One region of the Nocardioides sp. NPDC004968 genome, then DNA from elsewhere that is predicted to be linked to it. Evidence: riboswitches for the same ligand, from Rfam matches in the RefSeq annotation. Region 1 holds a riboswitch; the other holds the start of a gene.
The links. Region 1 has a riboswitch for thiamine pyrophosphate ahead of ABZU72_RS03090 (thiamine ABC transporter substrate-binding protein). Riboswitches for the same ligand answer to the same signal wherever they lie in the genome.

Region 1 (15,548 bases):
CCATGGCGGGATTCTGCGGGGGTGAGTGATCGATCGTGGCAGCATTTTCCCGCCATGGCGGGATTCTGGCGCCCAGCTCGATCAGGAGCGATCCGGGAAGTGCTGCTTCCAGTTGTCGCTCAGCTTTCTGGGTACGCCCGGCTCGCCGCGCTGGAGGAGTACCCGATGGATCCTCTCCAAGGTCGTGCCTGGGGAGGTGTAGATGTCCTTGGCGATGAAGACGAGGATCCGCCATCCATCAGCGTCGATCGCCTCACGGCGAAGAAGGTCGGCCTCCCACTGTTCCTCGCGCTCGACGTGATGCTTGCCGTCGTACTCGATGATCGTGCGCGACTGCGAGTAGCTCAGGTCGTACTTCCGCTTGTCCAGCTCATCGCCGACCAGGGCGTTGACCGCAGGCTCGGGCAGCCCGGCGAGCACGATCAGCAGACGTAGCCGGGTCTCCATCGGCGAGTCCACCCCCGCGCGGACGAGTGAGGCGGCCCGGCGCGCGAGGGCCGCACCAGGGCTCTTCGCCGATGCGCTGTGTTCCACGAGAGATGCTTGCGTGACCAGTCCCTTGCGCACCATGTGGTCACCGACGACCACCAGGTCGACGAGCGGGATCAGCGCCGCCAGATCGACGAAGACCTGTGCGGGCGCCGAGACGTCCACGTGATCGAACTTCGTGATCAATCCGTCAGGCGCCGAGTGGCAGCTGATCTGGGGACGTCCCCGGCGCTGGTCGCGCCGAAGGACCGTGACGTGCTCGCCTGGCAGCGGCGGGATCGGGAGCTCCCACACCCGGGCCGCTGTCGCGTGACTGGCCCACGCCCCGAGCGGGTCCACACTCAGCACGACCGCCTCCGCGATCAGCAGCGGAGTCACCTCGACGGCACTCGACACGTAGATCCCGTGGAAGAGCCGGCGGAAGTCCCGGCGCTTCCGGCGCGGATCGAATCCGCTCGCCAGAGCGTGCATGCGCCGGAACGGTCGGGTCGGATCGATTGGGATCGTGGGCGTGGTCTTGGGCTTGATGCGTACGGCAGTCATACGGGAATCGTGCGCAATCCGCAGAACATTCGCAGAAGTTATCCACACCCCCTGTGGATAACTCGCTCCGAGCGGCTGGCTCACCAGGCGGCACTTTCCCGCCATGGCGGGATTCTGCCGCGCAACAAGCCCAAGCGACCCCGCATTTTCCCGCCATGGCGGGAAAATGGCTCACCCCGACCTCAGCCGATCAGGTCCTTCGACCGCAGCAGCTCCTCAGGCACGCCGAAGCCATCGACGAGCAGCCGTGCGTCGGGGCGCAGCTCGCGGCAGAGGCGGTTGACCTCGGCGGTGATGGCCTTGGAGCGCTCGGAGGAGAGGCGGCCGTGCTCCATGAACCAGGCGCGGTCGGCCTCGATGACCGAGAGGGCGCTGAGGTCGCAGAGGAGGTCCATCAGGTCGCGTACGGGACCTTCGGAGAGCACGCGGACCTTCTCCCGGAACGCCTCGTGGATCAGCCGCTCGACGTGCGCATGAGCGACCCCGATGACGTGGTCCTGCACGGTCGAGAAGACCGCGCCCGGCTCGCGTCCGGCCTTGACGCCCGACTGCAGGCGGCGGGCGACGCCGGCGAGCATGTGCTCCTCGCGGAAGCGCAGCATCGCCAGGTGGTAGTCGGAGTCGAGGATGTCCGGCTCCCGCTCCCCGGCGACCGGGACGACGTCGCGGACCCGCTCGAGCAGCTTGTGCACGGCGGTCCGCTCCAGGACCGTCTCGACGGCGAGACCGGCCACGAAGCGTACGAGATCCAGCTGGTCCATCTCCTCGAACTCGCTGGAGTAGCCGGTGAGCAGCCCCTTGGCGACCAGCTGCAACAGCACCGTGTTGTCGCCCTCGAAGGTCGTGAAGACGTCGGTGTCGGCCTTCAGGGCCGCGAACCGGTTGGCGGCCAGGTAGCCCGCCCCGCCGCACGCCTCCCGGCACTCCTGGATCGTCCGGGTCGCGTGCCAGGTCGCCAGGGCCTTGGTGCCGGCCGCTCGCGACTCGAGCTCGCGCCGGGCGTGCTCCGAGGTCGCGACGCCGGAGAAGACGTCGTGCAGGTCGTCGCGTACGACCTCCTGCGCGAAGCGCAGCGCATAGGTCCGCGCGACCAGTGGCAGCAGCCGCCGCTGGTGCTGGCCGTAGTCGAGGAGCAGCGACTCCTCGGCGTCCGACGACGCCTCGAACTGCCGGCGCCGCAGCGCGTAGCGGACCGCGATCGTCAGCGCGACCTCCGATGCCCGGATCGCGGCCCCGCCGACCGAGACGCGTCCCTGCACGAGCGTGCCGAGCATGGTGAAGAAGCGCCGTCCGGCCGACTCGATCTCGGAGACGTACTCGCCGGCCTCGGTGAGGTCAGCGAAGCGGTTCAGGAGAGACGTACGCGGCACCCGCACGCCCGTGAACCACAGTCGTCCGTTGTCGACGCCGTTAAGCCCCATCTTGGGTCCGTCGTCCTCGATCCGGACCCCGGGAGCAGGCGCGCCGGCAACCCGGATCGGCACCACCAGAGCATGGACGCCACGCTCCTCGCCTCCGACCACGAGCTGGGCGAAGACGACCGCGAGCTCGCCGTGGGCCGCGGCATTGCCGATGTAGTCCTTGTACGCATCCTCCCGGGTCGTCTCGATGACGAACTCCCGCGCATCCGGGTCGTAGGTGGCCACGGTCCCCACCGCGGCCACGTTGGACCCGTGGCCGTGCTCGGTCATCGCGAAGCAGCCGAGCAGGCGCCCGGAGACGATGTCGGCGAGATACCGATCGTGGTGACGCGCCGTGCCGAGCTGCAGGATCGCGCCGCCGAAGAGCCCGAACTGCACGCCCGACTTCACCAGCAGCGACAGGTCGCCGCCGGCCATCTCCTCGAAGGCGGCGATGGAGGCGCCGACGTCACCGCCCCCGCCGTACTCCTTCGGGAACCCGAGCCCGGTCAGACCGGTCGCGGAGACATCGAGGAGCACCTCCCGTACGCGCTCGCGATACTCCGGCCGGGCCAGTTCCTCGACCTCGCAGAGGAAGTCGGCACGCTCGATCAGGGACTTGCGTACGTCCTCCCGGACTCCCGCGTATCGCCCGTCGAGAAGTGCGGTCAATGAGGCTGCATCGATGGCGGTCACATCGCCACCTTAAGCCTCGATCAAGCCCGGATCAGGTCAGCTCGTGGGCGACCTTCGACTCGCGGTCGGCGATCTCGTCGGACTCCGCTACGAGTCGCCGCACGCCCTTGCGCTGGAACTTCTGGCCGGCCGCGAGCCCGCCGAAGTAGTAGGCGACGAGCGCGATCATCGCGCCCGCGACGTCGTCGGCGAGGTAGTGCCAGCCGAAGTAGACGGTCGCGACGACGGTGATCCCGAAGTTGATCCAGCCGGCCCAGCGGGCGATCTTGTTGTTGATCGTGGCCTGGATCATCAGCGCCACCAGCAGGGTGATGCCGGTGTGCAGCGAGGCGAAGCCACCGACCGACTGCACCACGTTGGCGTCGACGTCGAAGAGGACATGTTGCCGGGTGAAGACCAGCGATTCCATCAGTGTGCTCGCCGGCGTCTCGGGCAGGTCGGCGTAGAGATAGGGGTACTGCAGGCCCGGTCCGACCGTCGGCAGGCAGTAGTACGAGACCGTGCCGAGGATCCAGGCGATGCACTGCGAGCTCACGAACCAGTAGCCGTAGGCGAGGTTGCGCGACCACACCAGCCAGCCGGCGACGGCGAACGGCACCAGCGGCAGGAACCACATGTAGATGTAGGAGAGGAACCAGGCCGCCCAGCCGGTGCCGAGGAGGTCGTGGAGCACGATCGCCGGGTCGGCGCCGAAGAGCACCGCCTTGTCGATCAGGTGCAGCTCGTGGTCGAACTCGTAGGTCTCCGGCACCACGAACGGCAGGAACGACTTGAGGTTCCGGTAGCAGACGTAGACCAGGTAGAAGCAGACGATGCCCAACGCCACGAGCGTCAGCCGCTCACGGGTCCAGTGGGTGCGGAGCCGCTCCTTGAAGATCGGGCCCATGTCCTTCCACTTGAACTTCGCCATCCACAGCGTTCGTGGCACGAGGTCGACGAGGAGCGCAGCTCCGACGAGGAGGGGAAGGCGGAGCCAGGACGGTCCGAGGAAGCCCTCCGGGTCGAGCATGCGCTTGTCGACGATCTGCGCGGTCACGACTGCGATCAGGCCGAAGATCAGCGCGCTGCTGACGAGGAAGATCTGAGCGCGGCGATACATAGCCGCTAATTCTAAGTGGCCGGTGGTTGCTCTGCCGATTCCTGGGTGCCTGATCCATCGGCCGATGCGGGGATCGCCAGCCGATTCGGCTCGACCCTCAGCGTGACCGACTCCCCCGGCGCCGGCGCCGAGTCGGCGACGGCGTTGACCTCCCCGACGTCATCGAGACGTACGACGAGCCGGTGCTGCTCCGGCGTGGCCCTGGCCGAGACCACGGTGCCGGTGAGCGGTCCGGACGGGTCGGCGACGAAGGCCGAGCGGCGGAGCGCGACCGCGCCGGCCGGTGCCATCCCGGCGGCCTTCAGGACCGTGTACGCCGCCGGCCCCTCGAGCACGCGGGCGTAGCCCAGGAACAGGGCAGCCCAGGTGTCCGTCGGCTTCGCCCACACCTCCCGCAGGGTCCCCGCCTGCACCAGGTGACCGTCGCGCAGGAGCGCGATCCGGTCGGCGACCGCGAAGGCCTCCTCCTGGTCGTGGGTGACCATCAGCGCGGTGGTGCCCGCCTCGTGCAGGATCCGTCGCAGGTCGCCCGCGAGCCGTTCCCGCAGCCCGGCGTCGAGCGCGGAGAGCGGCTCGTCGAGGAGCAGCAGCCGCGGTTCGACGGCGAGAGCCCGCGCGAGCGCGACCCGCTGCCGCTCGCCACCGCTCAGCGTGCCCGGGAGGCGGTCCTGGTAGCCGCCCAGGCCGACGAGCTCCAGCAGGTCGGCGACCTTCCTCGTACGGTCGGCCGCCGGGATCCGGCGCAACCGCATCGCGTAGGCGACGTTGTTCGCGACGCTGAGGTGCGAGAACAGCTGCCCGTCCTGGAACATCAGCGCGAAGCCACGCTTGTGCGTCGGCACCCCGCGCAGCGGGCGCCCGTCCCAGCTGATCTCCCCCGTCGCCGGCTCCAGGCCCGCCACGGCCCGCAGCAGCGTCGACTTCCCCGACCCCGATGGCCCGAGCAGCGCCAGCACCTCCCCGTCCGCAAGCTCCAGGCTGACGTCCGAGACGGCCGCCTTCCCGTCGTACGCCACCGACACCTCACGCAGCGACAGCATCGCAACCTCGATCCTGGTTCACAGTGCTCCGATCGAAGGTACGCGGAGACGCTCGACGAGGAGCATCACGACGGCGGTGGTGGCGGCGAGGACGCAGGCGGCGGCGAGGGCCATGCCGTAGTTGTCGGACCCCGGCCGGGACAGCAACCGCAGGATGACGACGGGGAGGGTGGGGCGCTCCTCGCGGACGAGGAAGGACGTCGCGCCGAACTCCCCCAGCGACGCCGCGAAGGCGAACCCGGAGGAGGCGAGCAGCGGCTTCCAGATGGCAGGTACGTCCACGGTCATGACCGCGCGCAACGGCCCGGCCCCGAGCCCGGCAGCGGCCTGGCGGAGACGGTCGTCGACCGAACCGAGGACCGGCACCAACGTCCTCACCACCAGGGGCAACGCCACCAGAGCCTGCGCGAGCGGCACCAGCCACGGCTCGTCGCGGAAGTCGAGCGGGGCTGACCCGAGGGTCAGGTAGAGCCCGAGCCCCAGCGTGACGGCGCTGACCCCGAGCGGCACCATGAACAGCCCGTCCAGGACGGAACGTACCCGCCGCTCGGCCACCGAACGGGACCGACGCGTCACCGCGAATGCGACGAGCAGACCGAGGGTCAGCGCGACCAACGACGCCTGCACCGCGACCGCCAGCGAGGTCATCAGCGCGGTCGTGGCCGGAACCGGCAGCGGAGGGTCGAACCCGGGAGTCTGCAGGGCCGTGTAGTTCCGGAGACTCCACCGGTCATCGTCTCGCAGCGACCCGAGCAGCAGGGCGAGCAGCGGCCCGGCGACCAGCAGGACCAGGACCGACGTCGACAGCAGGGCCGGGATGTCCCGCATCGAGACCCGCCGGCGGCGTACGACGACCCGGGACTGCGCCGCATCCGGCACCGAGCGCAGCCAGCCGGCCACGACCAGCAGCCCGATGACGACCACCAACTGGAGCACCGACAGCACCGCCGCACCGGGAAGGTCGAACAGGGTGAAGGTCAGCTTGTAGATCTCGGTCTCGATGCTGTTGTAGCGCACCCCGCCGAGGGTGAGCACGATCCCGAAAGCGGTCGCGCAGAAGAGGAAGACCACCGACGCCGCGGAGACGATCGCGGGACGCAGCGCCGGCAACGTGATCGTCAGGAGGACTCGCGCCGGCGAGGCGCCCAGCGCTGCAGCAGCCTCCCCGGGACGCGGGTCGAGCGACTCCCAGGCCGCCCCGACCGCGCGGATCACCACCGAGGCGTTGAAGAAGACCAGCCCGAGGATGATCGCGGTCGGAGTCCCGTCGAGCCCCAACCCGGCCAACAGCCCGGCCTCGCCGATGAGCTCGCGGAAGGCGACCCCGACGACGACCGTGGGGAGCACGAACGGCACCAGCAGCCCCGCCCGGATGATCCGCTGCATCGGAAAGCTCAGCCGATAGAGCGCGAACGCGGCCGGCAGCCCGAGCGCGACGCTCAGCACCGTCGCCAGCCCCGAGGACCACAGCGTGAACCAGAGCGCCCGCTGGATCTCCGGGCGCCCCAGGATCCTGGTCACGACCGACGGATCGAAGGATCCCTCGAAGAACAGGCCGCGCTGCACCATCCCGATGACCGGCAGGACGAAGAAGACCGCCAGCACGGCCACCGGGAGAGCGGCGAGCGCGACCAGGGTCCCGATTCGCCGGGTCACAGCACGACGGGTGGAGCTCACTGCGCGATCGTGTCACTCCAGGTCGCCAGCCACGCTTCCCGGTTCTCGTCGATCTCCTCAGGCTCCACCGAGAGCGGCGCGGTCGGCTGCTGCGCGAACTTCGCCCAGTCGGCAGGCAGTTCGACGCCGGAGGAGACGGGGAACACGTACATGCTCTCCGGCAGCGCCCCCTGCACGCTGTCGGAGAGCATGAAGTCGATCAGCGCCTTGGCGCCCTCGGGGTGGTCGGCGCCCTCGAGCACGCCGGCGTACTCGACCTGCCGGAAGCAGGTGTCCAGCAGCGCCTTGGTCGTCGTCTTGCCGTCCTTGACGGTGAAGGCCGGCGAGGAGTCGTAGGAGAGGACGATCGGCCGCGTCCCCTTCCCGCCGCCCTGGGTGAAGTCGGAGTAGTAGGCCTGGTCCCAGCCGTCGACGACCTTGGTGCCGTTGTCCATCAGCTTGCCCCAATAGTCCGCCCAGCCGTCCTCGCCGTACTCGGCGACGGTCGCCAGCAGGAACGCCATCCCCGGCGTCGACGTCGCGGCGCCGGGGGTCACGAAGAGATCCTTGTACGCAGGCTCCGCCAGGTCGTCGAGCGACTCCGGCGGCGTCAGCTTCTTCGCCGCGAACCACTCGGTGTCGATGTTGACGCACACGCTGCCGTTGTCGACCGGGGTGAGGAAGTGCTTGTCGTCCCCCGGGAGGTTGAACTCGTCGACCCCGGCCGGGACCGTCTTCGGCGTGTAGGCCTCCAGCGCCCCCTGGTCGATCGCCCGGCTGGCGAAGGTGTTGTCGACGCCGAACACCGCGTCACCGTCGGGGTTGCCGGTGTCCATGGCGATCTTGGTGGTCAGCTCGCCCCCGTCGCCCGCGTGCCGGATCTCGGCGGTGTAGCCGGTCTTCTCGGTGAACTCGGCCAGCACCTCCTTCGGCAGCGTGAAGCTGTCGTGGGTCAGCAGCACGACCGACTTGTCGTCGGCGCCGCTCGACGGGTCGGCGTCAGGCTCGGCGGGGCTGCCCCCGCACGCGGACAGCAGCAGCGCCGAGATAGCAGTGGCAGCGATGGCAGGCGTACGCATGCGCATTCCTGACTCCCTTCGCCGGTATCAACCGGAGCAGGTTCGGAGGGTCTGCGGCGCTGTTCGCCGCACTCTCAGGCCTTCCGGCCTCCCCTGTCTGTTCCCGCCAACACTACTGCTTGCGAGAATCCACCCATGACCGACGTCGCCATCTCGTCCTTCGATGAGCTCTCCCCCAAGACCGCGTACGCCCTGTGGCGGCTGCGCCAGGACGTCTTCATCGTCGAGCAGGACTGCCCGTACCTCGATCTGGACGGCCGCGACCTCGAGCCCGGGACGCGTCACGTGGTGCTGAGCGACGGCGACCAGCTCGCCGGCACCGCCCGCATCCTCGACGACGGCGACGTGTGGCGGATCGGCCGCGTCGTCCTCGCCCCCACGCACCGCGGCAAGGGCCTGGCCGACGTGATCATGGCCGCCGCCGTCGAGGCCCTCACCGACCGCGACGTCGTCCTCGACGCTCAGTCGCCGCTGGCCGGTTGGTACGCCAAGTTCGGGTTCGTGAAGGACGGCGAGGAGTTCCTCGAGGACGACATCCCGCACACCCCGATGCGGCTCACCCGGTGACGGGGGCGAACAAGACGCTGGTCTCGGTCTCCTCGCGGGTGGCCTGACCGCGGGCGGCCAGCAGTTCGAGGTGGGCCTTGGTCTCCATGACGGCGAGGCCGGCGTTGAAGTAGTCGAGCTCGGCGAAGGCACGCTCGTGGCGGGTCCAACCGAGGTCGTTGGCGACCTCGAGCGCGGAGCGCCGACCGGCCTGCAATGACGCCAGCGACTGTGCGAGCCGCGACTCGTGATGGGCCAGGAGCTCGTCGACGCGGGCGTGCGACGACGAGGCGACCGGCCCGTGGGCGGGGAGAAGCCGCAGGTCGGGCAGGGTGCGGACCTTGGTCAGCGACGCCATGAAGTCGCCCAGCGGGTCGATGACCGGCACCGGCTCGAAGCCGATCGACGGCGTGATCGTGGGCAGCACGTGGTCGCCGGCGAAGAGGACCGAGCCGGCCAGATCGGCATAGACGTAGTGGCCCTGGGTGTGCCCGGGGGTGTGCACGGCATCGAGGTCGCGGCCGGCCACGTCGAGGCGTACGTCGCCCTCCAGCCACTGGTCGGGCATCCGCCAGTGGGACAGATCGGGCGCGGGCGGCGGGTTGGCGGCCCACTTCGCGGCCAGCTCGTGCGCACCGGCGTGGGCGAGCAGCCGGTCGGTCGAGACCCAGCCGTCGAGGTCGCCGTTGGTGAGCTCGAGAGTGGGCCGGTCGCCGGCGCCAAGGAGTACGTCCGCGCCGAACTCCTGACCGAGCACCGAGGCGAGCGTGTAGTGGTCGCGGTGCACGTGGGTGACCAGGAACCGCCGGATGTCGCCGAACTCGAAGCCGAGCTTCTTCAGCCCGGACTCGAGCGCTTCCCGCCCCTCGGTGATCGCCCAGCCACCGTCGACCAGCGAGAGCCCGTCGTCGCCCTCGAGGACGTAGATGTTGACCGCCTTGAGCCCGTCCATCGGCAGCGGCAGCGGGATCCGGTGCACGCCGTCGGCGACTGTCCACGCTCCCGGAGCGGACCAGTGCTCCCCCGAGTCAGGCGAGATCGCGGTGGCTGTCGACTGACTCATCCGTCTCCTTCGGGTTGACCTTCCAGAGCCAGAGCAGACCCAGGATCGGCAACAGGGCAGGAACGAAACCGTATCCGCTCCCGAACTTCGACCATACCGAGTCATCCGGGAACCAGGACGGGACGGCCAGGGACAGGACACCGACCACGATGACGCCGGCCAACTCGATCCACAGCATGATCTTCGCGAAGCCCGCCGACCCGGCGGCGGCCCGGCGGATCGCGAACCAGCCCGCGACGTACGTCGCCGCGGCGACGACCGAGAGCGAGTAGGCGATCGGGGCCTCGTCGAAGTCGGTGAAGACCTGCACCAGCGACCGGGCTCCCGCGGCGAGCACGAAGATCGCGTAGACGGTCAGCAGCACCAGGTGCGGACCGGAACGAGTCTTGGCAGGGGAGGTCGCGGTCACCGGACCATCATGACGCGTACGGCCACGACACCCGTCGCCAGGGCAGCCGCCGCGATCACGCCCGAGGACCAGGTCGAGCGGTCCCCACGCATCGTCTGCAGAGCGAGCGGCATCAGGCACACCAGCGCGCCGAGGTAGCCCAGGAAGGTCGACAGTGACTCCGGCTTGCGTCCGCCCGACCAGGCCGCCAGCGCACCGATCGCGAGCACGACGGCCAGGATCTCCAGCATCCACGCGACCTGGTCCAGCCACTTCGGCCGGGGCGCCTTCAGCACCACGCCGAGCACGGCCGCGATCGTCACGAACGCGGCATACCCGGCCACGATAAATCCGATCAGGGTCACGGCGTCCACGTGCCAATCTTCTCCAATGACCTCCACCTCTCCCGATCCGGGGCTCGTCGCTCGTCTCCGCGCCGCCGGCTGCGTCTTCGCCGAGGACGAGGCGGCACTGCTCGAGTCCGCCCCGGTCTCCGCCCTGGAGCGGGAGGAGATGGTCGTACGCCGCGTGGCCGGCGAGCCGCTGGAGCTCATCCTGGGCTGGGCCGAGTTCTGCGGGCTCCGGATCCGGGTCGCACCGGGGGTGTTCGTGCCCCGGCAGCGCTCGGCGCTGATGGTCGAGCTCGCCTTCCGGACGGCCGGGCGGGGCGCGGCCCTGAAGGTGCTCGATCTCGGCTGCGGGACCGGAGCGCTGGGCGCCGCCATCGCGGCACGTCTCCCGGACGCGGAGGTCTGGGCCACCGACATCGACCCGGCGGCGGTCGAGTGCGCTCGGGAGAATCTGCCGCCGAACCGGGTGCTCCTCGGCGATCTCTACGACCCGCTCCCCCACGACCTCGAGCTCGACGTGATCGTGGCCAACGCCCCGTACGTGCCGAGCGACCAGATCCGGAACATGCCGCCCGAGGCGCGCGACCACGAGCACCACGTGGCTCTCGACGGCGGCGCGGATGGGCTCGACGTCCAGCGCCGCGTGATCGAGCAGGCTCCGAAGCATCTGGCTCCCGGCGGCGTACTCATCATCGAGGCCGGCCAGGAGCAGGCGCCCGTCACCGCGAGCCTGATGCGGGAGCAGGGGCTCGTCGCGGAGCTCCATCACGACGAGGACCTCTACGCGACCGCGGTGACCGGAACGCTGTAGCCTGAAAAATTTGTAGAGGCCCGGTTAACCGGGAATTCCTGCACCCAAAAGCGAGGCGTCCCTCTGATTGCACACCACCCCCGCAGTGTGCATTCAGAGGGACCGCCACCTGGAAGTTCGTCCACCCCCCACCGGTGGGCGACCTTCACGCCGATGAAACGGGCCACCCGCGGACCCATGACGCGGGTTGGGAAGAATTTTTTCGAGAATCCCGTCAGACTTCCGTCATGCAGGCTTACGGTCTGGCCCACCTGGTGCCGTTGTCCCTGCTCACAGCGGGGATCGTGGCGGTCGTCTGGCTGGGTAGGCGGCAGCGGGCCGACGCGAAGCCGTCGAGATTCTCACGAGGATTCGCGCTCGCGATCCCGCTGACGACGATCCCGCTGCAGGCCCACGAGTGGGTCACCGACTTCGATCTCTTCATCGATCTGCCGATCCACCTGTGCGACCTGGCGTGGGTCGCGGCGGCGTTCGCGCTGTGGACCCACCATCCCTACCCGACCGCGCTGACCTGCTTCTGGGGCCTCACGCTGACCACGCAGGGCGTCTTCACCCCGGACGTGATGGACTTCCCGGACGTCAGCTACTTCACCTTCTGGGGCCAGCATCTGATGATCGTGACCGCCGCTGTCTACCTGGTCTTCGGGCTCAAGCTGCTACCCCGGTGGCGCGACTACGGCTGGACGGTCGCGACCACGGCGGCATGGGCCGCCGCGGCGTACGTCCTCAACCTCGTCCTCGACGCCAACTACGGCTACCTGCGCTACAAGCCGGAGTCGGGCTCGATGCTCGACCTGCTCGGGCCGTGGCCGGTCTACGTCCTCAACGAGATCCTGATCGTCGCCGGTGTGTGGGCGCTGATCACGCTGGGACTGCGGATCTGGGCCCGTCAGGACGGGTCGACGAGGACGCCGGTGCGCTCGTAGTCGGCGAGAGCGGAGGCGTACGGCGCCAGGTCGATGCCCTTCTCGCTCACCCAGCCGTCGTCGTAGTAGGACGAGCGGTAGCGCTCCCCCGAGTCGCACAGCAGCGAGACGACGCTGCCCTCGGTGCCGGCCTCGGACATCTCGCGTACGACACCCAGCGATGCCCACACGTTGGTGCCCGTCGAGGGGCCGACCGAGCGGCCCATCCGGGCCGAGAGCCAGCGCATCGTCGCGATCGACGCCGCGTCGGGGACCTGGACCATGTCGTCGACGACCCCGCCGACGAAGGACGGCTCGACCCGCGGCCGGCCGATCCCCTCGATGCGCGACGGCATCCCGGTGGCGTAGTCGGAGGTGTCCGTCTCCCAGCCGCCGTAGAAGGCGGAGTTCTCCGGGTCGGCGACCATCAGCCTGGTCGGGTGGCGGCGGTAGTGGAGGTAGCGGCCGATCGTCGCCGAGGTGCCGCCGGTGCCGGCCGAGACGACGATCCAGGTCGGCACCGGGTATCGCTCCTGCGACATCTGGTCGAAGATCGACTCGGCGATGTTGTTGTTGCCACGCCAGTCGGTGGCCCGCTCGGCGTAGGTGAACTGGTCCATGTAGTGGCCGCCGCACTCGCGGGCGAGGCGCTCGGCCTCTGCGTACATGTCGGGTGCGCGGTCGACGAAGTGGCAGCGGCCGCCGTGCCACTCGATCAGGCGCACCTTCTCCTCCGAGGTCGAGCGCGGCATGACCGCGACGAACGGCAGCCCCAGGAGGCCGGCGAAGTACGCCTCCGAGACCGCGGTGGATCCGGAGGAGGCCTCGACGACCGTCGAGCCCTCGTGGAGCCAGCCGTTGCAGACTGCGTAGAGGAACAGCGACCGGGCCAGACGGTGCTTCAGCGAGCCGGTGGGATGAACCGACTCGTCCTTCAGATAGAGGTCGACACCGCCGCTCGTACCGTCGCGGACAGGGAGCGGAACGACGTGCAGATGGGTGTCGGCCGAGCGCTGCGCGTCGGCCTCGACGCGGCGTACGGCTTCGTCGATCCAGGCGCGATGAGAGTCAGAGAGGCGGGGCACCGGCCGAGCGTAACTCCACCCTGATCTGTCCTCGGCATGTGCGGTGAGCCACAATGACAGACGGAAACACGATCGGGTCCGGGCAGTGAAGTTGCCCACAAGTTAGACCGATCTAAGGACCCCGATTAACCATTGCGGCCCCAAAAGCGAGACAAAAGACCTGTGGACGAACCTCTTGACGTAGTGCTGATCGGCGGCGGCATCATGAGCGCCACCCTGGGCGTGCTCCTCCAGGAGCTGGAGCCCAGCTGGTCCATCAAGCTGATCGAGCGGCTCGACTCACCCGCCGCCGAGTCCTCCGGCCCGTGGAACAACGCCGGCACCGGCCACTCCGCGCTGTGCGAGCTCAACTACAGCCCGCAGAACGCCGACGGCTCGGTCGACATCTCCAAGGCCGTCGGCGTCAACGAGCAGTTCCAGCTCTCCCGTCAGCTGTGGTCCTTCCTGGTCGAGAACGGCCGCATCCCGGACCCGGACAAGTTCATCCACACCGTGCCGCACATGTCCTTCGTGTGGGGCGCCGAGAACGTCGACTACCTGCGCAAGCGCTACGAGGCGCTCTCGGTCCACCCGCTCTTCAGCGGGATGGAGTTCAGCGAGGACCCCGAGGTCATCAAGGGCTGGGCGCCGCTGCTGCTCGAGGGCCGCTCGGCCAAGTCGCTCGCCGACGAACCGATCGCGGCCACCTGGACCAACGCCGGCACCGACGTCGACTTCGGCTCGCTCACCTCGATCCTGACCCGCACCCTGGTGGACAAGGGCGCCGACCTCGAGACCGGGTCCGAGATCACCGACCTGCACCAGACCATGGACGGCTTCTGGCACATCTACGGCCGCAACGAGACCGGGAAGTACCACCTGCGTTCCCGCTTCGTCTTCGTCGGCGCCGGCGGCTACGCGCTGCCACTGCTGCAGAAGGCCGCGATCCGGGAGATCCGCGGCTTCGGCGGCTTCCCCGTCTCGGGTGAGTTCCTGCGTACGTCCAAGCCGGAGCTCGTCGCCGAGCACCGCGCCAAGGCCTACGGCAAGGCCGCCGTCGGCGCTCCGCCGATGTCGGTGCCCCACCTCGACACCCGCTACGTCGAGGGCAAGACCCATCTGATGTTCGGTCCGTACGCCGGGTGGAGCCCGCGCTTCCTCAAGACCGGCTCACTCACCGACCTGTTCCTCTCGGTGCGGCCCCACAACCTGCTGCCGATGCTGCGGGCCGGGCTGACCAACATGGATCTCACCGTCTACCTGGTCAAGGAGCTGCTGCGCTCGCCGCGCAAGAAGTTCGACGACCTTCTCGACTTCTTCCCCGCCGCCGACCGCAAGGACTGGGACCGGGTCATCGCCGGCCAGCGGGTGCAGGTCATCCGCCCCGACGGCGTACTCCAGTTCGGCACCGAGGTCATCACCGCCGAGGACGGCACCATCGCAGGCCTGCTCGGCGCCTCCCCCGGTGCCTCGACCGCCCCGGCGATCATGCTCAACGTCCTGCGCCGCTGCTTCCCCGACCGCTGGGACGGCTGGCAGCCCCAGCTCAAGACGATGATCCCGGCCACCGGTCCCGAGCTGAGCGCCGACCCCGAGCTCGCTGCCGAGACCTTCGCGCGTACGGACCGCCAGCTCCACCTCGGCTGACCAGCGCCTCCGCTGGTCGAGCCGCGAGGCCGCCTGCGGCCGAGCGCGTCGAGACCAACACAGTCCTATCGAGCGCTGACAGGGGCCGTGTTGGTCTCGACACGCCTCCGCCTAGCGGCTCCGGCGGCTCGACCAGCGGGGCCAGCGGGCGGTCAGCTCGTCAGGTGGGCGGCGACCGCTGCTGCCTGTCCTCGGATCTCGGGGATGGCGGTGGCCTCGTAGAGCGCGCCCTTGCAGGGCGGGCCGACGGTCAGAAGATGGGGTACGACGCTGCCGTCTGCTCCGATGACGTGTCCGTCCTCGGTGACGTCGATGCCGAGGCGGAGGGGGTCGGGGGCGATCAGGCCGCGCTTCTGGAGGGCGAGCAGGAGCGGGTTGTCGGTGCGGGTGATGTCGGGTGAGGGGCCGGTGCAGTTGATCACCGCGGTGACCTCGCGGTCACCGTCGGCCAGGGAGACGACCGGCTGGTCGGCAGCATCGACCCGGCAGCCGAGCACCCCGCCGCCGAGGATCTCCAGGCGTCCCTCGGCCCGGTAGGCGTCGAGGAGGGCGGCGATACGCGGAGCCATGCGGTGGCGGCGTACCTCCCACTCGCGGGCGTAGACCTCGCGGAAGCGACGGCGCTCCGGCTCGGGCAGGCGGCGCCAGATCGACTGGGTCGGGCCACGGAGGCCGTCGATGACGGCACGCCAGTCGACGCCGAGGCCGGCGGCGTGCTCGATCTGGTCGCGTACGAGGCCGGCGATGCCGTCGGCGGTCAGCGGGCCGTCGG
Region 2 (15,548 bases), on a different contig from region 1:
TGTCGTCCTTGCCGGTCGGGAGGAGGTCGGAGTACCGGAACTCAACGTCAGCCACGAAAGGGAATCGTACGCCGCCCCGGCCTCGGTCCCGGCCTCGGTCCCGGCGTCGGCTCCGGGGCCGACACCGAGGGCAGAGGATGGCGCCGGCCTTCTCGAGGGTGGCGTGGAGTCGTGGCTGTTACGCGCGGGGCGGGGCGGGGGCTGGGAGCCGGCCGTCAGGCGGCGGGCCCGGCTCGCAGGGCCGCCGATGCCGCGACCAGCGTCGCCACCACGGAGGTACTGAAGGCGGGATCCATCACCGCCGCGGCGCACGGGCCGCGGGACGGGCCGGACGGCGGCACCAGGCCGGAGACGAGCGCGCGGTAGGTCTGGACCCCGCCCTGCCGTGGGTCCCGGGGCAGGCGGTGCACGCAGTCGTCGGCGCCGACCAGCTCGAGGACGTCCTGCTTCGTGGACGCCGAGACCGACACCAGCGACCGCGCGCTCGCCCCTCGCGCATGGGTGGTCTCGAGCACGATGCCCTCGTCGGTACGGCGGGCCGAGACGGTCGTCACGTCACCGAGCGCGACCTGCAGGGCGGCGAGCACGTGGGGTCCGAGATCCCACAGGGCGCCGTCGGTCTCGCGCCGCCACGCAGATCGGCCGAAGGGGTCGTCGCCGACTGTGGCCGTATTCGTGAGCACCGCTCTCGCCGATGACCACGTGCGTTCGGCCGCGGCGTCCAACCACGGGGCGACGGTGCTGTCGAGCAGCCGGGAGTAGTGGACGAGCACCGGCTCGGGATGTCCGTGCAGCCGCTCGGCCTGCTCGACCCGACGGGCCACCGGCTTCTCGAGCAGCAGCGCCTTGCCGGCGTCCAACGCCGCCGGCGTCAGCCCGGCCTGGACGTCGGGCGGCACGCAGAACGCGACGACGTCGACCCGGTCCAGCAGGTCGACGTAGGTGCTCGCCGGCTCGAAGCCGTGTCGGCGGGCCAGGTCGGCGAGGTCGGCGTCGTTGCGCGACCAGCCGTGGGTCAGCCGCACCTCGGGCGCGGCGGCGAGCGCCGGCGCCACGGTCAGCCGGGCCCAGGGCCCGGAGCCCACCAGCCCCACGCGCAGGACGCGCTCAGGCATCGGTGAGCACCGTTACGAGCCGGGTGTGCCTGGACATGTGATCCTCGAACTCGCTCGGGTGCTCTCCTGACTTCGGCAACCTACCCGAGCGGGTCAGCCGGCGAGGCCCATCGCGAACACATGCAGGGCACTGTTGGCGGGCAGGACCACGAAGTCGACGGTCTTGCCGGCGGTCAGCGGCACCGAGTTGGCGAAGACCCGGTACTGGTAGGCCGCGTCGCCGTACCCGTCGGGTCGGTTGCGACCGACGCTCGAGGCGACCAACGTCGCGCCGTGCGCGTCGGGCTCCTGGAACGACCAGTTGGGCAGACCGGTCTCGTCCGTCGACGACGTGCCGTCGGTGTAGAAGACGGTGACCGTGCCCGTGGCACCGTAGCTGCTGCCCGAGCCGAGCAGGACCAGCGCGTCGCCGCTGCCGCTCACCTTCACGGCTTGGCCGCCGCTGGCGACGTTGTCGGCCGTGCCGGGCGCGACGTCGGGCATCGTCAGGGTGGCGCCCAGCGCCTCGACCTCGGCCCCCCGGCCCAGGCCCACGTCGGCCAGCTTCTGGGCCGAGAAGCTGTTGCCGGCACCGTCGAAGTTCCCGGCGGTGGTGGCGCTCTCGTCGGTGACCCCGGTGTTGTTGAAGGCCGCCGCCAGATTGGCCATCGGCTCGCCGGAGCGCTCCACCCGCGTGCCGACCGCGGCACCCGCGCCGTCACCGCCGCGGTAGGCGGCCGTGGCGGTGAAGGTGCGCAGATGGAAGCCCGGACGCCGCTCGGGCACCCGCACCGAGAAGGTGACGGTGGCGCTGGCGCCCGGCTTCACGGCTCCCGAGACCGACCGCGAAGCCGGGGCGACCTGCCAGCCCACCGGTCCCCGGAGCGAGACCGTGAGCTTGCGCAGCGCCGCCGTCGATTGGTTGCGGACGGTGACCGGCACCTCGACGATGGCCGGCCCGTCGAGGTCGACCGCTCCGATGGCGACGCCGACCGTGTCTGTGGTCGCCGCAGCAGCCGCTGCTGGTGCCGCTGTGGTGGCGGCGGGGGCCATCAGAAGACCGCCGAGGGCGATCGTGAGCGCGAGAGCCGCGCGGGCGATGAACGACGGAGCGACCATGGTAGGTGCCTTTCGGAAGGTGAGGTTGGTAGGGATCAGGGGACGGGGGGCATCTCGGTCTGGCGCGAGTCGAGGCCGACCCTCGGCTTGCGCCAATTGCCGCGGGTGAAGTCGGGGATCTCCACCGGCTTGCCGTTCTTGGCCAGCGACTCGACGCTCAGCGGGACCGGTGAGCACCACATGGCCGAGTCGTAGACGTCGATGTCGGGGACCAGCCCGGCGCGCATCGTCTGGATGAGACGCCACTGCAGGATGTAGTCCATGCCGCCGTGACCGCTCCCGGAGGCGTCGTCCTCGAGCTCCTTCCAGAGCCAGTGGTCGAACTCTTGGCGCAGCGCCTTGAAGCCGCGCCAGGTGTCGCCGCTGTGCAGCGGCTCGGCGTAGACGCGGGCGCCGGTCGAGTCGCCGCCGACGTAGTCCTCGAACAGGCCGCGGCTGCCCTCGATGCTGTTGATGCGGCTGTAGGGCCGGGGCTGGCTCACGTTGTGCTCGGCGCTGATGGTGCGACCCCCGGAAGTGGTGATCTCGCAGCTGATGCGGTCGCCGTTGATGTACTCCTCCTTCCACGACCGGTGGTCGCGGGGGACGAAGCGCTCGCGGTAGTCGGCCAGGCCCCGCGGCGCGGTCGCGGTGGCGGCCAGCGTGACGGCTCGGTCGCCGCGGTTGACGTCCATCGCGGCAGCGATCGGCGCCAGGCCGTGCATCGGGTAGAAGCTGGCGGTGCTGCGGGTGTGCCACAGGCGCCGCCAGTCGTCGGTGTAGTAGCCGTCGTTGAACAGCAGGGCTCGCAGATCGTGCAGGTAGCCGCCGGCGCCGTGGGTGATGTCGCCGAAGACCCCCTCGTGCGCCATCTTGAGCATCGCCAGCTCGTTGCGGCCGTAGCTGCAGTTCTCGGCGAGCAGCAGGTGCTTCCGGGTCATCTCGGAGGTGTTGACGAGGTCCCACAGTTCGTTGAGCTGCGTGGCGATCGGCAGCTCGACGGCGACGTGCGCGCCGGCCAGCATCGAGGTGCGCGCCTGGTCGTAGTGGAACTCCCAGGGGGTGGCGATGTAGATGAGGTCGAGCTCCTCGCGGTCGAGCATCTGCTTGAAGGAGCCACGCTTGCCGCCGTACTCCTTGGGGCGGGTCTTGCCGCGCGCGACGAGGTCGTCGGCCACCCGCGTGGCGCGGTCGGCGCGGATGTCGCACACCGCGACCACCTGCGCGCCGGGGATGTCGGCCCAGCCACGGGCCATCCCGAAGCCGCGGTTGCCGAGGCCGATCAGCCCGATGCGGACGATCTCGTGCGCCTCGAAGGGCTGGTTGACCATGGTGCGCTGGCCGGCGGCCCGCGCCGGGGTGGCGCCGGCGGTGAGGGCGCCGATGCCCAGGGCGGCCCCGCCCACTGCGGCGGCGGAGCCCAGGACGCTGCGCCGGGAGAACCCGGTAGCGAGCTTGGTGTCGGGCGTGGTGATGGACGTCGTCTGCATGTCTTCGCTCCGAAGTCGAGGTCGGGCCGACACGGCCTGAGTGATCGTTTATGATCGAATCAACGCTTGTATCGGCAGAATCAATCGCTCAGGGAAGACTGTAGGGCACGTCACATCGCGGCGCCAGACCTTCGCGCGCCGCGATCGTCGATCGACACGATCGGCTCGTCGCGGGGGTCAGGGGCGACGGGGCGACGGCGCCGCGGATCTCGACCTACCAGAGGTATCCCGCTGGATGGGCCTAGGGCTGGGGGTTCTCGGTGGTGCGCGCTATGGTCGGAGACGTCCACACGGGAGTCCGCGGCAGCGGGCTGAGAGGGAGCTAAGGCCGCTCCGACCGTTACACCTGATCCGGATCATGCCGGCGAAGGAAGTGATTGGTTGTGCCTCTTCCACCTATTTTCTGCCTGGTCTCCTCGAGCGAAGATCTCGCGCTGCTGCCTGCCTTCGCGGAGCTCGGCGTCGCCGGCTTCCAGGTGCGCGACAAGGCAGCGACGACCCGCGAGCTGCTCGCTCTGACCGCGGCCGTGATCGAGCGGGTCGGGACGTACGACGCCTGTGTGGTCGTCGACGACCGGCTCGACGTGGCGCTCGCGTCCGGTGCGCACGGCGTCCACCTCGGCGCCTCCGACCTTCCGCTGGCCGAGGCCCGGCGGATCGCCGACGCGGCCGCGCCGGGGTTGATCATCGGCGCGACGTGCCGGGACCGCGTGGCGGTCGAGGCGGCCGCCGCCGCGGGCGCTGACTACGCCGGCTTCGGGCCGGTCTTCGCCACCACATCCAAGGCCGGGCTTCCCGATCCACTGGGGGTCTCCGCGGTCTCCGACGCGGCCGGAGTCCTCCCGCTGATCGCGATCGGCGGGATCTCGACCGCTTCCGCCGGTGCCGTACGCGCCGCCGGCGCCCACGGGGTCGCCGTGATCGGCGGGCTCTGGCGACAACCCGACCCACTCCAGGCCGCGAAGGAGCTCGTGGAAGCCGTCGGCTGATGCGCGTGCGGATCCTCGGTGCCGGGATCGTCGGGCTGTCCGTGGCCGACGAGCTGATCCGTCGCGGGCATGAGGTCACGATGGTCGATCCGGCGCCGGGCTCGGGGGCCTCGTACGCCGCGGCCGGCATGCTCAGCCCGGCCGGTGAGGCCTGGTACGGCGAGGAGGACCTGACCCGGCTCTGCCTGTCCTCCCTCGCGCTCTGGCCCGACTTCGCCGCCAGGCTCGGGGTGGCAGTGCACACCCGCGGGACCCTGCTGGTCGGCGTCGACGCCGGGGACGTCCAGCAGGTCGAGCGGCAGCTCTCGGTGCTCGACCTCGCCGGGGTCTCTTACGAGAGACTCGTACGCCGCGCGCTGCTCGCCCGCGAACCCGGACTCGGCCGCGTCGCCGGCGGGGCCTTCCTCGCCGAGGACCACTCGGTCGACCCGCGTGCGGTTGTCGCGGCCCTGCTCGAACGGTTGTCCACGCTGGTCGAGCCCGGCGAGCGCCAGCGAGCCGGTGTCGAGACCAACACCGTCACCGTCATCGCCACGGGTGTGAACCTCCCCGATCCGTACTCCTCCCTCATCCGCCCGGTGCGCGGAGACGTGGTGCGCGTACGGACGCAGGAGCGGGTGGAACGGACGGTGCGGGCCTGGGCGCACGGCGAGCAGATCTACGTGGTGCCGCGGATCGACAGCGACGAGGTGGTCATCGGGGCCACCACCGAGGAGCGCGACGGTCCGCTGCTGCCGACCGTCGAGGGCGTGTGGCGGCTGCTCGACTCCGCCCGCCGGGTCGTGCCGGCGCTCGACCGCGCCAGCGTGGTGGAGGTGACCTCGCGCGACCGCCCGGGGACCGCCGACAACCTTCCTCTCGTCGGCTCGACCCACGAGCCGGGCGTCGTGCTTGCCGCGGGTGCCTACCGCAACGGGGTCCTGCTCGCGCCGCTCATCGCGCAGCTGGTGGCCGACCACATCGAGACCGGTTCAGTGGAACCCGCGGTCGATCCGCGCCGGTTCCGGATGAAGGAGGACGGATGAAGATCACCGTGAACAGCGAGCCGACGGAGGTCAGCGGCACCGTTGCCGACCTGCTCGAGGCACGTACCGGCGACCGGCGGCCGAGCGGCATCGCCGTCGCCGTGGACGAGGAGATCGTGCCGCGCGACGACTGGGCGCGCTGGCAGCTCCGGGACGGTCATGTCGTCGAGATCGTGACGGCGGTGCAGGGCGGATGAGCAGCATCTTGAAGATCGCTGGCCACGAGCTGTCCTCACGCCTCTTCCTCGGCACCGGCGGCCTGCCCAACCTGGCCCTGCTCCCCGACGTCATCGACGCGGCCGAGCCCGGTCTGGTGACGGTCTCGATGCGGCGTACGTCCTCGACGGCCTCCGGCGGGTTGCTCGAGACGCTTCGCGCGGCGAAGGTGCCGATCCTGCCCAACACCGCGGGCTGCCTCTCGGCACGCGAGGCGGTGCTGACCGCCGAGCTCGCCCGCGAGGCGCTGGAGACGGACTGGGTCAAGCTGGAGGTGATCGGTGACGAGACCTCGCTGATGCCCGACGCCGTCGAGCTCGTCGAGGCCGCCGAGCAGCTGGTGCGCAAGGGCTTCACGGTCCTTCCGTACGCCACCGACGACCCCGTCCTCGCCCGCCGGCTCGAGGACGCCGGCTGCGCGGCGGTGATGCCGCTCGGCTCGCCGATCGGGTCCGGGCTGGGGCTGCTGAACCCGTATGCGATCGAGGCGGTCGTTGCTGCGGTGTCCGTGCCGGTCGTGCTCGACGCCGGTGTCGGCACGGCCTCGGACGCGGCCCTCGCGATGGAGCTCGGCTGCTCCGCGGTCCTCGCCGCCACCGCGGTGACCCGCGCCGACGACCCGGTCGGGATGGCTCGCGCGCTGCGCCTGGCCGTCGAGGCCGGGCACGCTGCCCGCGCCGCCGGCCGGATCCCGCGCCAAGCGGTCGCCCGGGCGTCGTCTCCGATGGAAGGCCGGATCGCATGACCGCGCTGCCGCGACTGCTCGTCCTCACCGACCGCTCCCAGCTGCCGCTCGGCCGCAGCCTGGTCGCGACGATGGCAGCGTGCGCCGAGGCCAGCCTGACCCACGTCGTACTCCGTGAGCTCGATGAGCCCCTGGAGCATCGAGCAAAGCTGGCCGAGCTGCTCGCCGGACTCGGCCTGAACGTCATCGCCGCCCACACCCCTCTCCCTGCCGCAGTCGGCCTGCACCTGCCCGCCTCCGCGAGCAGTAGCACCTCGTCCGTAGGGCCACCCCGCGGCCGCAGCTGCCACAGCGCCACCGAGGTCGCCCGCGCGGCCGAGGAGGGGTTCGACTACGCGATGCTGAGCCCGTACGCGCTGACCGAGTCCAAGCCGGGTTACGGGCCGCCGCTCGGGCCGGAGGTGTTCGCTGGCCTGCCGCTCCCGACGTACGCCTTGGGCGGGATCACCCCGGACAACGCCGCGGCGGCGGTGGCGGCCGGGGCCCACGGGGTGGGCGTGATGGGGGCGGTGATGCGCGCGGAGGAGCCGGCCGCGGTCGTCCGCGACCTGCTGGCCGCCCTCGGCACGACGGCGGTGACGTCGTGAACCCGCCGGTCGCGCTCACCGTCGCGGGCACCGACTCCGGGGGAGCGGCGGGCACGGCGGCTGATCTGGCCACCTTCGCCGCGCTCGGGGTCCACGGAGCCTGCGTGATCACCGCCGTCACCGCCCAGGACACGACCGGGGTCAGCGACATCCACGCCGTCCCGCTCGCCACCGTCGAGGCCCAGCTCCACGCCGTCTTCGACGACCTTCCCGTCGCGGCGGTCAAGACCGGCATGCTCGGCAGCGCCGAGGTGGTCGAGCTCGTCGCGCGCCTCTGCACCGGCCGGCCGCTCGTCGTCGACCCCGTCCTGGTCGCCACCTCCGGCGCGGTGCTCGGCGGGGACGACGTACGCCGCGCCTATCTCGACCACCTGCTCCCCGTCGCCACCGTCGTCACCCCCAACCTGGACGAGGCACGGGCGTTACTCGGCCACGACGGTTCGCCCGCCGACCTCGCGGTTGCGCTCGCTCTCCGCTCGACCAGCGGGTGCGCCGTGATCGTCACCGGCGGTGACCCGGAGGCAACCGGGACGTGCACGGACTGGCTCGCCGAGCCGGGGGAACCGCCGATCCCACTCACGCATCCCGCCGTCCCGACGAAGAACGACCACGGCACCGGCTGCACCTACAGCTCGGCCCTGGCCGCCCACCTCGCCCACGGCGCCCCGCTGCGCGAAGCGGCGGAGCAGGCGGCCGCGTACGTCACCCGACAGCTCGCCGCAAGCCGGCACTGGACTCTCGGCCGCGGCCGAGGACCGATCGCCCACCTGAACACCTGAGGAGACCGCATGACCGTGCACCCCGCCCACACCCGCCTCGAGATCGGCGACCTGAAGGTCCCGGTGACCCGGGTCGCGCTCACCAACGGCGAGACCTTCGACCGCTACTGCACCGAGGGCCCCGGCTCGCAGCCGGAGCAGGGCCTCCCGCCCCGCCGCCTCGAATGGATCGAGGAACGCGGCGACACCGAGCAGTACGACGGACGCCCGGCAGACCTCCGGGACAACGGCAAGACCGCCGTACGCCGCGGAGCAGCCACCGAGGAATGGCAGGGCGAGCGCCGGAAGCCGCGAAAGGGCGCCAACATCTCCCAGATGCACTACGCGCGCCAGGGCATCATCACCAAGGAGATGGCCTATGTCGCGGTGCGGGAGAGCTGCGACCCCGAGCTGGTCCGCGAGGAGGTGGCGGCGGGCCGGGCGATCATCCCGAACAACGTCAACCACCCCGAGTCCGAGCCGATGATCATCGGCAAGCGCTTCCTGGTGAAGATCAACGCGAACATCGGCAACTCCGCGGTCACCAGCAGCATCGCGGAGGAGGTCGACAAGCTCACCCACGCGATCACCTGGGGCGCGGACACGGTGATGGACCTGAGCACCGGCGACGACATCCACACCACCCGCGAGTGGATCCTGCGCAACTCACCCGTCCCGATCGGCACCGTCCCGATCTATCAGGCCCTGGAGAAGGTCAACGGCGAGGCCGACAAGCTGACCTGGGAGGTGTTCCGGGACACCGTCATCGAGCAGGCCGAGCAGGGCGTCGACTACATGACGATCCATGCGGGAGTCCTGCTGAGATACGTCCCGCTCACCGCGAACCGCGTGACCGGCATCGTGTCCCGAGGCGGCTCGATCATGGCCGGCTGGTGTCTCGCGCACCACCAGGAGAGCTTCCTCTACACCCACTTCGACGAGCTCTGCGAGATCTTCAAGCAGTACGACGTCGCCTTCTCCCTCGGCGACGGGCTCCGCCCGGGCTCCACCGCCGACGCCAACGACGAGGCCCAGCTCAGCGAGCTGCGGACGCTGGCCGAGCTCACCGAGAGGGCCTGGGAGCACGACGTACAGGTCATGGTCGAGGGCCCCGGTCACGTCCCGCTCAACCTCGTGGAGGAGAACGTTCGGCTGCAGCAGGAGTGGTGCCACGGTGCGCCGTTCTACACGCTGGGCCCGCTCGCCACCGACATCGCGCCCGGCTACGACCACATCACCAGCGCCATCGGCGCGGCCACGATCGCCATGCACGGCACCGCGATGCTCTGCTACGTCACCCCCAAGGAGCACCTCGGTCTGCCGGACAGGGACGACGTGAAGACCGGCGTGATCACCTACAAGCTCGCCGCCCACGCCGCCGACATCGCCAAGGGCCACCCCGGTGCCCGCGACCACGACGACGCGCTCTCCAAGGCCCGCTTCGAGTTCCGCTGGCGTGACCAGTTCGCCCTCTCGCTGGACCCGGTCACCGCGGAGAGCTTCCACGACGAGACCCTGCCGGCGGAGAACGCCAAGACCGCCCACTTCTGCTCCATGTGCGGCCCGAAGTTCTGCTCGATGAAGATCAGCCAGGACGTACGCGACCGCTTCGGCGGCGACAACGGCGCATCCCCCGAGGAGATCGAGGCGGGGATGCTGGAGAAGTCGAAGGAGTTCGCGGCAGCGGGGAGCCGCGTGTATCTCCCGCTCGCCGACTGACCCGACGCGACAGTGCCCTGGCCGACCGGCGGCCAGGGCACCGTCGCCCCAGCGTTACCCGTCGGCGCGCAGGCTCTCGACGACCCTGGGGAGCCCCTCCGAGCCGTACCCCGCGTCGATCTCTCTGCTGATCAGCGCCTGGACGGCGGCGATCGGGGCGGGATCGATCCCTTGCTCCTCGCTGGCACGGACGATGTGCGAGAGGTCGGAGAACTCCAGGCTCTGCTGGCCCGCGACGGTGTAGTCGCCGCCGTCGATGACCTTCGCGTAGCCGGCGAGCTCTTCGGTCATGGCGGCGAGGAAGGGAGCCTGCCGAGCGGCGAAGTCCGACGCGCTCATCCCCATGGTGGCGGCCATCGCGGCACCGTGGAAGAAGCCCGTGAACATCTGGTACATCCCCGACAGCATCGCCAGATCCACCAGCGACGCCCGGCCGGCGTCCTCGCCGTGGTACTCGCTCGTGGTCCAGACGTCGAGCGTCGGCAGGAGGGCGTCGTACGCCGCCCGTGAGCCGCTGTAGAAGATCTGGCCCGCGCGGGACCCGATCATGGCGGGCACGGCCATGATGGCGCCGTCGAGGTAGTCGATGCCGTGCTCGGCCGCCCAGGAGGCGAGTGCACGCGCCTCGTTCGGCGTCGTGGTGGTGACGTTGACCAGGGTGCGGCCGCGCAGTTCGTCAACCGCCAGTCCGAGGGTCTCCTCGACGGAGGAGTGATCGAGCAGGCAGGCGATGACCACGGGGCTGGCCAGCACCGCCGCGGGGACCGAGCCCGCGGCATCGGCGCCGCGGGTCACCAGGTTCTTGGCGCGGCGAGGCGTGCGGTTCCAGACGGTCACGGAGCGGCCGCCGTCGAGCAACGCGGTCGCCAGCGCGCTGCCCATCGCGCCGAGGCCGAGCACGGTGACGTCGGTCAAGGGGGTCGGGTTTCTATCGGTTTCTGACACGTCATCCATGCTGGCGGACGTCGCCCGGCTGCGGGAGTACCCACTATTTACTGGGGTACGCACCAAATGGTCAGTGCCCAGCCTCAGGGTAGAACCTGAGAGACGAGCGACACCTGCGCCGATAGCATTCAGGACCATGGGACTCCCTGAACCGCAACCTGGCCAGCCCCGCCGACCCGACCTGCGCGTCAGCGATGCGGACCGCCACGCGGTGGCCGACATCCTGCGCGAGGCTGCCGGCGAGGGCCGCCTGGACATCGACGAGCTCGAGGAGCGGCTCGAGGAGACCTACAAGGCCAAGACGTACGCCGACCTGGAGCCGATCACGCAGGATCTGCCGGTCGCTGGGCAGGCGCCGGTGATGCCCGCGGCGCCCGCCGCCGGCGCGGTCCCCGTCGTCTACGGCGAGGGCGATGCGAGCGACAGCGCCAGCGCGTTCCTGAGCAACGTCGAGCGCAAGGGCGTGTGGGTGGTTCCGCAGCAGTTCTCTGTCCACGCGGTACTGGGCGACGCCAACATCGACCTGCGCGAGGCGCACTACTCAGCGCGTGAGGTGGTCATCAACGCCACCTCCGTCCTGGGCAGCGTGAAGGTCACCGTCCCACCGAACGTGCACGTGATCGTGGAGGGCAACGGCGTCCTCGGCGACTTCAAGGAGCCGTCGGAGAAGGTGCCCGAGGTGCTCGCGGCGGACTCGCCGGTGGTGCGGGTGCGCGGCATCGCGGTGCTGGGTGACGTGACCGTCAAGCGCCGGGCTCCGCGCGGCCCGAAGCGCACGCTGAGGCAGCACCTCGGCCTGGAGTGATGCCATCGGGGGGATTGTTGAGGCGTTCCTCGCAGCCCCCCACTAGCATTCGCCCCATGGGAACGACCCCCGAGCCATTTCGCGGCCAGAATCCTGATCCGAACCTCCGGATCAGCGATGCCGACCGCCACAAGGTGGCCGACATCCTGCGCGAGGCCGCAGGCGAGGGCCGCCTGGAGATCGACGAGCTCGACGACCGCCTCGAGGCGACCTTCAAGGCCAAGACGTACGCCGACCTGATCCCGATCACCGTCGACCTGCCGGCCGTGGGCACCCCGGCGCCGCCGGTCTCGGTGTCCAAGCCCGCAGCCGCGAACAGCCCCGCGGTCTTCGCCGCCAACCCGATCGAGAGCCAGCTCTACGTCGCGATCATGAGCGGCGTCGACCGGCGCGGGGTCTGGACGGTGCCGGCGACCGGCAACGTGATCGCCCTGATGGGCGGCGCCGAGCTCGACATGCGCCAGGCGCAGTTCTCCGCGCAGGAGACCGTGATCTACGCCAACGCGATCATGGGCGGGGTCAACATCACCGTCGGCCCCGATGTCCAGGTCGTGATGCAGGGAGTCGGGATCATGGGCGGCTACGTCGGTCCGCGCGGCATCGAGCCGACCGGCGGTCCGGTGCTGCGGGTGAAGGGCCTGGCGCTGATGGGTGGCGTCACCGTCATCCGCAAGCCGCTGAAGGAAGCGAAGGGCTCCAGGCATCTGAAGATGCCGCCGCCGCACGAGCTGCACTGAGCAACACCAACTCGGGGCTGTGCACGCCCCTTTGGGTCCGCTCCGCGGACCCACTTTGTCGTGCCTTGAGATGAGGCACTAACCTCGCTTGAACCAGATATAGTGCAGTTAAATACTAGACAAAGGAGTCTCGGGATGAAGCCGAAGTGGAGCGCACTGCTGGGCGCCGCACTCCTGGCGGTCGTGGCCCTGATCGCCGGACTCCTGGTCCTCGGCCCGAAGACGGTGGCTGCCGGCTCTGCTGCCGCCGAACCGTCGGCCGCGCCGGTCGAGGAGGCGGCGGAGCTGGCTGCCACGACCGACGAGCGCCCCAACATGGTCCTGATCCTGATGGACGACTTCTCCCTGGAGCTGCTCCGCACGATGCCGGAGGCGACCAGGATGGCGGCCGAGGGCGCGACGTACCAGAACTCCTTCGTCATCGACTCGCTCTGCTGCCCCTCGCGCGCGGCGCTGCTGACCGGGCAGACCCCGCACCACACCAAGGTCCTCACCAACACCCAGAACGACCCGGAGCACCCGGTCGGCGGCTGGTCGGCGTTCCAGCGCTACGGCAACCTGGAGAAGCAGTTCAGCATCGGGCTCCAGGAGGCCGGCTACACGACCGGGTTCGTGGGGAAGTACATCAACGCCTACGAGGCCACCATCGGCGCCGACGGCAAGCGCGTCCCGCCGCCCAAGGTGCCCGGCTGGGACTCCTGGAACGCCCTCCTCGGCGGCGCCTACGGCGGCTGGGGCTACCAGAGCACCTTCCTCGACGACAACGGCGCGGTGCAGCTGCGCAACCACCCGCGGCCGCCGACCTCCGCCGGCCCGGCCGTCAAGGACGCCGGGTACGCCACCAACGTCACCCGTGACTACGCCCTCGCCTTCATCCAGGAGCACCGCGACGACGAGGAGCCCTACTTCCTCGAGATCGCCGCGTACGGGCCCCACTCGCGCCTCGGCCACCACTACCCGGGCCTGGACACCTGGTTCCCGCCCGCGTTCGCAGACCAGGCGCCCGCCGGCGACCCCGCGGGCGGCAACTGCGGCCGGGTCGCGTGCGCCGACCTGACGCTGAAGGACCTGGTCGGCTACGGCGACGACCGCTGGGACAACGCGCCCACCTACCTCGGCCGCGGGGGACGTACGTCGCAGGCTCCTGCCTGGCGCACCAACAAGGTCTCGCTGACCGACCAGACCGCGCTGAGCCAGTACCGCGACCGCGCCCGGATGGTGCAGTCGATCGACAGGATGATCACCCAGGTGCGCGAGGCGGCCGGCGATGACACCTACATCGTGCTGACCTCCGACAACGGCTTCCACCTCGGCCAGCACCAGCTCAACGGCGGCAAGGGCGCGCCGTACGACTCCGACACCCGCGTGCCCATGGTCGTGGTCGGCCCCGACGTGGTGCCGGGCAAGCGCAGCCAGTTCGTCAACAACATCGATCTCGCGCCGACCTTCCTCGACATCGCCGGCGCCTCGACCCCGTCCTACGTCTCCGGCAGTTCGTTCGCGGAGACCTTGGGCCGGCCGCGGCTGCCGGGTGGGCGATACGCCTTCTTCGAGCACACCTACGCCAAGTCGCACCCCGGCGAGGTCGATCTCGACAAGGGCTCGGGCGGCACCATCGACATCATCCCGTCCTACATCGCGGTGCGCGGCTCGCAGGGGCTGCTGGTCCGGTTCGACCTGGACAAGTCCTGGAAGGGCACCGACTACGCCTACGAGCTCTACCGCTACGACCGGCCGTGGGAGGACCGCAACGTCTTCGCAGAGGACCACGCGAAGCCGTACGCCCGTGACCTGATGCGCCGGTTGAACGCCTACGAGGGTTGCGCACCAGCTGTGTGCCGGGCTTTGACGCGCTGATAACTGATCTGGGCTATGGTGTCTCCGCCGAGGAAATGTGTCCTCGGTCACTTCACAACGGATCGTCCGGCACGTACCTGCCGGTGAAGGAGACAACGGAATCATGGCAACAGTTACGTTCGAGAAGGCGCAGCGGTGGTATGCCGGCGCCAATGAGCCTGCGGTCAAGGGCATCGACCTCGAGATCATGGACGGCGAGTTCATGGTGCTCGTCGGCCCGTCCGGATGCGGTAAGACCACCACCCTGCGCATGCTCGCCGGGCTGGAGGAGGTCAACTCCGGTGCCATCAGGATCGGCGACCGCGAGGTCACCAACGTGGCCCCGAAGGACCGCGACATCGCGATGGTCTTCCAGAACTACGCGCTCTACCCGCACATGAGCGTCGCCGAGAACATGGCGTTCTCGCTGAAGATGGCCAAGGTCCCGAAGGCCGAGCGTGACAAGCTCGTCGCCGACGCCGCCAAGACCCTGGGCCTGACCGACTACCTCGACCGCAAGCCGAAGGCGCTCTCCGGTGGTCAGCGCCAGCGTGTTGCCATGGGTCGCGCGATCGTCCGCCAGCCGCAGGTCTTCTGCATGGACGAGCCGCTCTCCAACCTCGACGCCAAGATGCGCGTGCAGACCCGCACCGACATCGCCAAGCTCCAGGCCGACCTCGGCATCACCACCGTCTACGTCACCCACGACCAGGTCGAGGCGATGACGATGGGCGACCGCGTCGCGGTGATGAACAACGGTGAGCTGCAGCAGGTCGACACCCCGCTCAACCTCTACCGCAAGCCGGTCAACCTCTTCGTCGCCGGCTTCATCGGCTCGCCGCAGATGAACCTCATCAAGGCCACCGCTGCCGATGGCGGCGGCGCCAAGATCGGGGAGTACGTCGTTCCGGTCGGCACCACCGACATGCCCACGCAGATCACCGTCGGCGTGCGCCCGGAGAGCTTCCGGGTCATCGGCGAGGGCCAGGGCGGGCTGCCGGTCCAGGTGACCGTGGTCGAGGAGCTCGGCTCCGACTCCTACGTCTACGGCACCAGCGACGTCGAGGGTGTCCCCTCGACCCTGATCGTCCGGGTCTCGTCCAAGGACCACGTCAGCAAGGGCGACACGATCTACGTCACCACCGACCCCGAGGACGTCCACGTCTTCGACACCGAGTCGGGCCTGCGCGTCAACTGACTCAGTGGTGCTGGTTCATCCGAGCCAGCATCGCGTTGTAGGCATCGAGGGCCTCGTCGCTGTCGGGATCCACGGATCCCGGCTCGGCGGGGCCCTCCGTCGTGCCCCGGGCGCTCTCCTCAGCGAGCCGGCTGCTGCGTACGCCGTCGAGGAAGCGGCCGGTCATCTTGGCCCGGCGCTCGGGTGAGGAGACGACGGCGATGACCAGGCCGATGGCGAGCAGCATCATGCCGCCGTCGCCGCCGGCCCACATCAGACCGCCGGCGGTCTGGATGTCCTTCACCGCGTCCAGCGCCCACTCGGGAC

Region 2: linked by a shared signal. The riboswitch ahead of ABZU72_RS27230 (thiamine phosphate synthase) and the one ahead of ABZU72_RS03090 (thiamine ABC transporter substrate-binding protein) in region 1 are both predicted to bind thiamine pyrophosphate.

The regions. Positions count from the first base shown of each region.
Region 1 is NZ_JBEXJF010000002.1:109,815-125,362, reverse strand. Features, by position in the region: gene ABZU72_RS03115 (DUF559 domain-containing protein) at 82-1,032, opposite strand; gene ABZU72_RS03110 (acyl-CoA dehydrogenase) at 1,215-3,128, opposite strand; gene ABZU72_RS03105 (phosphatase PAP2 family protein) at 3,160-4,227, opposite strand; gene ABZU72_RS03100 (ABC transporter ATP-binding protein) at 4,239-5,267, opposite strand; gene ABZU72_RS03095 (ABC transporter permease subunit) at 5,286-6,944, opposite strand; gene ABZU72_RS03090 (thiamine ABC transporter substrate-binding protein) at 6,941-8,002, opposite strand; TPP riboswitch at 7,999-8,107, opposite strand; gene ABZU72_RS03085 (GNAT family N-acetyltransferase) at 8,138-8,569, shown strand; gene ABZU72_RS03080 (MBL fold metallo-hydrolase) at 8,559-9,611, opposite strand; gene ABZU72_RS03075 (hypothetical protein) at 9,577-10,020, opposite strand; gene ABZU72_RS03070 (hypothetical protein) at 10,017-10,373, opposite strand; gene ABZU72_RS03065 (putative protein N(5)-glutamine methyltransferase) at 10,390-11,160, shown strand; gene ABZU72_RS03060 (TIGR02206 family membrane protein) at 11,388-12,086, shown strand; gene ABZU72_RS03055 (PLP-dependent cysteine synthase family protein) at 12,050-13,150, opposite strand; gene mqo (malate dehydrogenase (quinone)) at 13,313-14,776, shown strand; gene ABZU72_RS03045 (FAD-dependent oxidoreductase) at 14,929-15,548, opposite strand, start outside.
Region 2 is NZ_JBEXJF010000053.1:9,964-25,511, forward strand. Features, by position in the region: gene ABZU72_RS27210 (fumarate hydratase) at 1-55, opposite strand, end outside; gene ABZU72_RS27215 (Gfo/Idh/MocA family oxidoreductase) at 216-1,115, opposite strand; gene ABZU72_RS27220 (NEW3 domain-containing protein) at 1,209-2,213, opposite strand; gene ABZU72_RS27225 (Gfo/Idh/MocA family oxidoreductase) at 2,249-3,682, opposite strand; TPP riboswitch at 3,963-4,072, shown strand; gene ABZU72_RS27230 (thiamine phosphate synthase) at 4,066-4,671, shown strand; gene thiO (glycine oxidase ThiO) at 4,671-5,696, shown strand; gene thiS (sulfur carrier protein ThiS) at 5,693-5,893, shown strand; gene ABZU72_RS27245 (thiazole synthase) at 5,890-6,657, shown strand; gene ABZU72_RS27250 (thiamine phosphate synthase) at 6,654-7,244, shown strand; gene thiD (bifunctional hydroxymethylpyrimidine kinase/phosphomethylpyrimidine kinase) at 7,241-8,023, shown strand; gene thiC (phosphomethylpyrimidine synthase ThiC) at 8,033-9,721, shown strand; gene ABZU72_RS27265 (NAD(P)-binding domain-containing protein) at 9,776-10,675, opposite strand; gene ABZU72_RS27270 (DUF1707 domain-containing protein) at 10,803-11,471, shown strand; gene ABZU72_RS27275 (DUF1707 domain-containing protein) at 11,528-12,208, shown strand; gene ABZU72_RS27280 (sulfatase-like hydrolase/transferase) at 12,344-14,065, shown strand; gene ugpC (sn-glycerol-3-phosphate ABC transporter ATP-binding protein UgpC) at 14,169-15,242, shown strand; gene ABZU72_RS27290 (cytochrome c oxidase assembly protein) at 15,244-15,548, opposite strand, start outside.